Regions from separate parts of the Radiobacillus sp. PE A8.2 genome, predicted to be linked through region 1. Evidence: riboswitches for the same ligand, from Rfam matches in the RefSeq annotation. Region 1 holds a riboswitch; each other region holds the start of a gene.

Region 1 (2,272 bases):
TCAAAAAATGGCGGTAATGCAACAGTTTCACCTAAGTGTTCAACATCTTCATCTGTAGCAAAACCAGGTCCATCTGTTGCTAATTCGAACAATATCCCATTGGGCTCTCTAAAATACAGCGATTGGAAATAATAGCGATCCACCAGACCTGAATTCGGCATCCGGTTTTGTCTGATTATATCTCTCCAAGCTGATAACTCCTGTTCGTCATGTACTCGAAAAGCTACATGGTGCACACTGCCACGGCCAGGTTTTTCCTTTGGCAAATCTGTTCTGTGCTCAATATGCACCTCTGCACCAGTGCCGCCTTCACCTGTTTCATATACTTCAATATTAGGCTGACCCTCGACAAAGGCAGGATAACTTCCAGCATGTCTAAAACCCATGATCTCGGTTAGTACTTTTACAGTAGGCTCTGGATTCGGCACAGTGAGCCTAACCGGACCTAGACCAATAATTCCTTTGTTTTGCGGAACTGGCGCCTTATCCCACGGTGTACCACCGGCCACGCCTTTGTTATTTTGATCAGAAACGAGTACTAGTCGCTGACCCTCGTGATCTGTAAAGTGAAGGACTTTTCTACCAAATTCCTCTGTTATCGCTTCATGCTTGACATTATGATCCGCTAACCTGCTTTTCCAAAAATCCAACGCCTCATCGTTCGCTACACGAAGAGCTGTAAAGGAGATACTATTATTTCCTTCATATGTGTGTCCTGCTCTCGGGATTTCAAAGAACGTTAAATCTGTACCTGGATTACCAACCTCATCTGCATAAAATAAATGATACATACTCGTATCGTCTTGATTAACAGATTTTTTCACCAAACGCATGCCTAGTACTTTCGTATAAAAATCATAATTATCCTTTGCAACAGCGGTAATGGATGACACATGATGTATACCCTTTAGTTCCATCCTACACACTCCTTTATTTATTTATTTAGATTAAGCTGATTTGTGTAAATTCATTCAACAAAGCGTCACATATATTTTATGTAAATTATTATAGTTGGTAATTATCTCGATTTCAAGATAATTGCTTTACTTTTAGTCTGTTTACCTTTTTTCTTCCCTATGCTATAGTGAAATTAATCAATTGAATAGAAACTACTAGGGGTGCCTATGGATGTGTAGGCTGAGAGAAGAGCACAATGCTTTTTAACTCTAAGGACCTGATCTGGCTCGTACCAGCGGAGGGAAGTAGTACGGAAAATCATACTATTTGGTTATAAACCAGGTCCTGCTTGTCATGGATCTGGTTTTTTTATTTTTATTTAGGGGGAGCTATTTATGAGGAACAACACAAGATTATTAACGACAATGGCAATTTTTGTAGCAATCGGAGTTATCGGATCATCAATTCTTGGATTTCAGATTGGTGTCGCAAAGGTCTATCCGATTCAACACGCGGTCAATGTTATGGCAGCCGTAGTGTTAGGACCAATTCCAGCAGTGACTATCGCTTTTACGATTGGATTACTACGGAACTTATTAGGCTTAGGAACTTTGCTTGCATTCCCAGGTGGTATGATTGGCGCACTATTAGCAGGATATTTGTATCGTTGGACAAAAAAGAAATATATGGCTGCAACCGGTGAAATGATTGGTACAGGTATCATCGGCGCACTGTTCTCTGTCCCATACGCCAATGTGTTAATGGGAACTTCTTACGGGGCACTTGGATTTATTCCTAGCTTTTTAGCTAGTAGTGCTTTAGGAGCTGTTATTGGTGTATTGGTGTTAAACCGTGTAAACCTAGAAAATATGGTTCCGAAAGAGCTACGATCATAATTTATGAAAATCCTACTGAAAACGCATGGATGTATAAACATCCATGCGTTTTCTAGTTCAGACCTTACCCAGATTCACGTAGACCTGATTCAACCTTATCAACTTTCCCGCGATTCACACGGAATTGTGTTGTCAATATAACACCAGTAATTACGATAAATGTACCGATTATTTGCATTACAGTGATCGTTTCACCTAACCAAAGGTAGGCTCCAAGCATCGTAACGACTGGAAGAAAATTTAAAAATACAGAAGCCTGTGATGCACTTAATAAATCAACGGCTCGATTATAAAAAACTAACGCAATAAATGACGGGAAAATTCCTAAATACAAAAATCCGATCATATGACTAGAAGCCGAAAATGCAGGTACCCCGGTCACTACCCATTCGATCCCTACAATAGGTAATAACACGACAACAGAAACTCCAGTCATCACAAACAAGGCAGCAAAAGACGGAAACAAATGCATATATCGC
Region 2 (2,272 bases), on a different contig from region 1:
TCTGACATCGTAGGCGTAGATCACTTAACACATTCATTAAAAAGGGCAATTGAGTTTTTTGGTAAATCAGAGCACGGTTTACTTCGTTTCGTAACGAAATTTGCTCACGTTGATCACTTGCTGGATGCAGATCATCAAGGGCGTACAAGGTTTCGCTTTAGTATTAATGATAATTACATGATAAAGTATTTTGAACCAGGAACGTCCAGGCTTGATGAACGAATTGAAGCGGCAATCAAGGTTGCTGAGGCGGGCTATCCGCTAGGTTTTATCATTGCGCCTATCTATTTGCATGAGGGATGGCAGGAAGGCTATACCGAAATGCTTGATAAACTGGAAGCGGAGTTACCTGCATTCGCTAAAAAGGATTTAACGTTCGAATTGATCCAGCACCGTTTTACAAAACCAGCAAAACGAGTTATTCAAAAAAATTACCCGATGTCAAAGCTGGAATTGGATGAGTCCAAAAGAAAATATAAATGGGGAAGATACGGGATTGGTAAATACGTTTATACTGATAATGAACAAGAGCAAATCAAAGACACCATTCAAAGCAAATTAGCGACGCTCTTTCCAGAAGCAAAAGTTGAATATTTTACTTGAGAGATTTTAGTCAATTTCATCATACTGATTTTTACTGTGAATGGTATTGCCTCATTTGACAACTATTCTAAAACATGGTTTATTGAAACAAATGGAATAGTTATACATCCGCTAGGGGCGCTGTACGGCTGAGATAAGGAGAATTCCTTTGTCCCTTAGAACCTGAACTGGTTAATACCAGCGTAGGAAAGTGGAGCAGGAAATTATATATGAATGATCAATGGTTCATTTTAAACCGCTCCAGTTTCTTGGTAGCGGTTTTTTGTATGGGGAAAAACGCTTTAAAGTTCTGACTTAAAGGGAGGAGAATAGATAAATGAACCAGATAACTACTGCACTAACGATTGCTGGAACAGATCCTACAGGAGGAGCTGGTATACAGGCAGATTTAAAAACATTTCAGGAAAGAGAAGTTTACGGTATGAGTGTTGTCACTTCTATAGTGGCACAAAACACACTAGGTGTTGATGCAATTTATAATCTACCCGTTTCTTTTATTGAAAAGCAATTGCATGCGGTATTTAATGATATCGAGCCAGATGCAGTTAAAACAGGCATGATTGCAACAATTGAAATGATGGAAATGCTGGCAGATTTTTTGAAAGACAAATCCGTAGATTATGTAATTGACCCAGTAATGGTAGCCAAAAGTGGCCATGCTTTAATGGAAGAACCATCGCGGAAAGTAATTAGAGATATGTTAGTGCCATTAGCTACGGTTGTTACACCAAATATCCCGGAAGCAGAAATATTAGTAGATTTTAAAATTGATAATATCGACGATGCAAAACGTGCTGCCAAGGTTATTGTTAATGAGCTTGGGGCGAAAGCGGCTGTCGTTAAGGGTGGTCATCTATCCGGAGAAGCGATTGACGTGCTATACGATAAACAAGATTTTCATTATTATAAGTCTGCTCGCACAGAGACGAAGCATACGCATGGAACAGGCTGTACGTTCTCGGCAGTTATTACAGCAGAACTTGCCAAAGGAAAATCGATTGCGAAAGCTGTAACAATTGGGAAAAAATTTATTACTGATGCCATCCAATATTCGCTAGGTGTTGGTAAAGGCAATGGTCCAACTAATCATTGGGGATATCGGTTAAAAGGGCTACCAAATCAGGTGAAAGGAAGAGAAGAATGATCAAGAATGCTTCTTTGATAGATCAGCTTCGAACCAAAAAGCCGTTGGTACATAACATTACAAATCAAGTCGTTAGCAATTTTACAGCTAATGGATTGTATGCGGTCGGTGCTGCACCGGTGATGGCTAACGCTGTAGAAGAGGTTGCTGAGATGGTGCAGCATGCGGATGCACTAGTATTAAACATGGGTACATTGACCTCACTACAGCTTGAAGCAATGATCATAGCCGGTAAAGCTGCAAATAAAAAAGGTATCCCTGTTGTTTTGGACCCAGTAGGCATCGGTGCAACTAGATTTCGAGTAGATGCCGCACAAAACATTTTAGAAAACGTACAAGTTTCTCTTATTCGAGGAAATCTCGGAGAAATTAGTTTTCTAGCAGGGGTTGATATGAAGATGAAGGGTGTTGACGCTGTATCGCCAGGAGACCATGTAGCGATTGCGCATCAAGCCTCCCGTAAACTTAATGTCCCTATTGCAGTGACTGGAAAACAAGATGTTATTACAGATGGCTTCACAAGTT
Region 3 (2,272 bases), on a different contig from region 1:
CGTAAAGCTTCAACTTGTATGATATTTTCCATCGTTGTATCCTCCCTAAATTGCACTAGTATAGTTTACCTAACTGTTAGGAAAGAAACAATTTTTATACTTGCTGTTCTGAATACTATGTCTGAGTTGGAGCATATCGTTCCGAATTTTTGTGATAGGAGTGAATGAGTGGAGGTTGGAATTAACAAGATTAAGCGGCCAGAAGCGCACTTTTTGTCCCAAATTACCGTTTTGATAATTTGCCCGTCCTGGAGAGACCCTATCTGCTAAAAACAACCCATTGAATTAAAGTAAAATAATAGTGATTGTTGTCCGCACGCAACGTATCGTAGGTATGTGGAATTACAAAAAAATAACAAAAAGCCAGTATGTACTGACTTTTTTGTTATCCACTCAATATTAAAACGGCCACTTTTCCAAACTATAGCCCATTTCCCAAAAACCATACTCGTACTGACTACTTATAATAAAGTGTTGTTTCATACGATCACGATCTTCATCGGTTACCGTTTCTGCAATTTCATCTAATCTTGCAATCTGTTCTTCCACTAATGTCCTAAACCATTCTCCGCCGTAAGCGGCGATCCATTCTTTATATATCGGTTCTTCGGGTGTATGTTCTTTTAATCGCTCACCAATTTCATAATAAATCCAATAGCAAGGTAAAATCGCAGCAATGATATCACCTAAATGACCATTATAGGCAGCGCGATACAAATGTGAAGTGTAAGCGTAAGCGGTTGGAGTGGCAACAAAGTTCTCTTGCTCCTCCTCCGTGATGCCAAGCAACTCCGAAAATTTTCTATGTAATCCTAGTTCGGCTTCATATGTGCCTTGAGCATGTGCAGCTAATCTGTTCGTTGTATGTAGATCTTTTGCCTTTGCTGCACCTAATGCTTGTACTCTTGCAAAATGGGATAAATAATAAGAATCTTGCATTACATAATGACGAAAACACTCAACCGCTAATGTGCCGTCACCGATTCCTTTTACAAACGGATGGTTAAAGCTTGCTTTCCAAATGTCCTTCGTTTCTTCTCTTAAAAGCTGTGAAAATTTCATTTTATTCATCTCCTTTTTTGTGTTTGTAATCATTTATTGACAAACAAAAACACTTCCTACTGAGATAGAAAGTGGAGACGTAATGAAACAGAGTCAAATAGACAGCTATTCCCTACTCCACTTCCCTACGCTGGTTTGACCAGATCAGGTTCTAAGGGTCTTAAAGTAACACTTTAATCTCAACCTTTAATTGCAATATGCTGCATAAGGCACCCCTAGCGGAAAATAGTACTATTAAATTGTGCTTTGAAGCTTATCATAACATGCGTACAAATGTTGTCAAACGGAACCGATAATAAAAAGCCTCTTGATCAGTATGTCAAAAGGCTCAATCAATTGGAGTGATTATTTATGAAAAGCTAACACTGCAGGTTGCACTTGCTTGTTGTTAGCACGAAATTTTTTCTTGCGCGTGAAGAATCTTTCAAGCTTTTCAACGAACGACAATACAAGAAACGTCAACAAAACAGTTAAGGATACCACGTAAAGTGAAAATAACATCTTTACTATCCCCTTTCTTCCAAAATTTCTTCATATATTAATGAATGCATCTATATAATACCAAATATAGCTAAAAAGTAAAGGTTAAATTAGAAATTCTTTAAAATTCATTTAGTTTCTTTAATAATTATCTATTTGCTCTAATTTTATCTTAATCATAAGAGGGGTGAATTGTTCTTTTTAAAAGAATTAAATCATAAAAAAATGAGCTCTCATCATTATTTGAGCTCAAAAATTTATCCGTCTTTAACTTGTACTTTTGCAACCAATAGTTTAATCAATAGTCCAATGCATAGACCGAGTACTAAGAACAACATTGGTAAGAAAACAGGACCAATCAAATGATCAAATATTTTTATCTTCGCAGAAAAAATTAATCCTACTGTTAAAAAATAAGCGCCAAATACAAAAGGAAGATAACTTAAACTGTTCATCTCTCCCTCAGCATCTCGATAAGCATCCCACATGGCAAACATATATAAACAAGGGTAAAACATCAGCCATTGATAATCAGTTACTTCAATGGCTTTGATTATTTCTCCTGTAAATGAGTATACAATTGCTAAGTTAAAATTGCTCTGCACGTTAACAAGAAATTCTAAAAAGATGAATACTATTCCCTTTAAAAACTGACCGTTTAGTATTTGACCAAAACCTGGTAAAGCAATACTCCACAATAAAGCTTCATGCTTTTTTGGTTTGTATTTTA

The links. A riboswitch is a leader RNA that binds a small molecule or an ion and turns the genes downstream of it on or off. The one in region 1 is predicted to bind thiamine pyrophosphate.
Region 2: linked by a shared signal. The riboswitch ahead of thiD (bifunctional hydroxymethylpyrimidine kinase/phosphomethylpyrimidine kinase) and the one ahead of thiW (energy coupling factor transporter S component ThiW) in region 1 are both predicted to bind thiamine pyrophosphate.
Region 3: linked by a shared signal. The riboswitch ahead of tenA (thiaminase II) and the one ahead of thiW (energy coupling factor transporter S component ThiW) in region 1 are both predicted to bind thiamine pyrophosphate.

Annotation. Positions count from the first base shown of each region.
Region 1 covers NZ_JBJGXI010000016.1:23,333-25,604, forward strand. The annotation lists gene ACI6MV_RS10290 (ring-cleaving dioxygenase) at 1-917, opposite strand, end outside; TPP riboswitch at 1,105-1,218, shown strand; gene thiW (energy coupling factor transporter S component ThiW) at 1,293-1,793, shown strand; gene ACI6MV_RS10300 (DMT family transporter) at 1,858-2,272, opposite strand, start outside.
Region 2 covers NZ_JBJGXI010000038.1:12,883-15,154, reverse strand. The annotation lists gene splB (spore photoproduct lyase) at 1-603, shown strand, start outside; TPP riboswitch at 707-809, shown strand; gene thiD (bifunctional hydroxymethylpyrimidine kinase/phosphomethylpyrimidine kinase) at 920-1,747, shown strand; gene thiM (hydroxyethylthiazole kinase) at 1,744-2,272, shown strand, end outside.
Region 3 covers NZ_JBJGXI010000012.1:88,673-90,944, reverse strand. The annotation lists gene ACI6MV_RS08750 (ABC transporter ATP-binding protein) at 1-32, opposite strand, end outside; gene tenA (thiaminase II) at 400-1,062, opposite strand; TPP riboswitch at 1,168-1,289, opposite strand; gene ACI6MV_RS08740 (hypothetical protein) at 1,408-1,563, opposite strand; gene ACI6MV_RS08735 (hypothetical protein) at 1,800-2,272, opposite strand, start outside.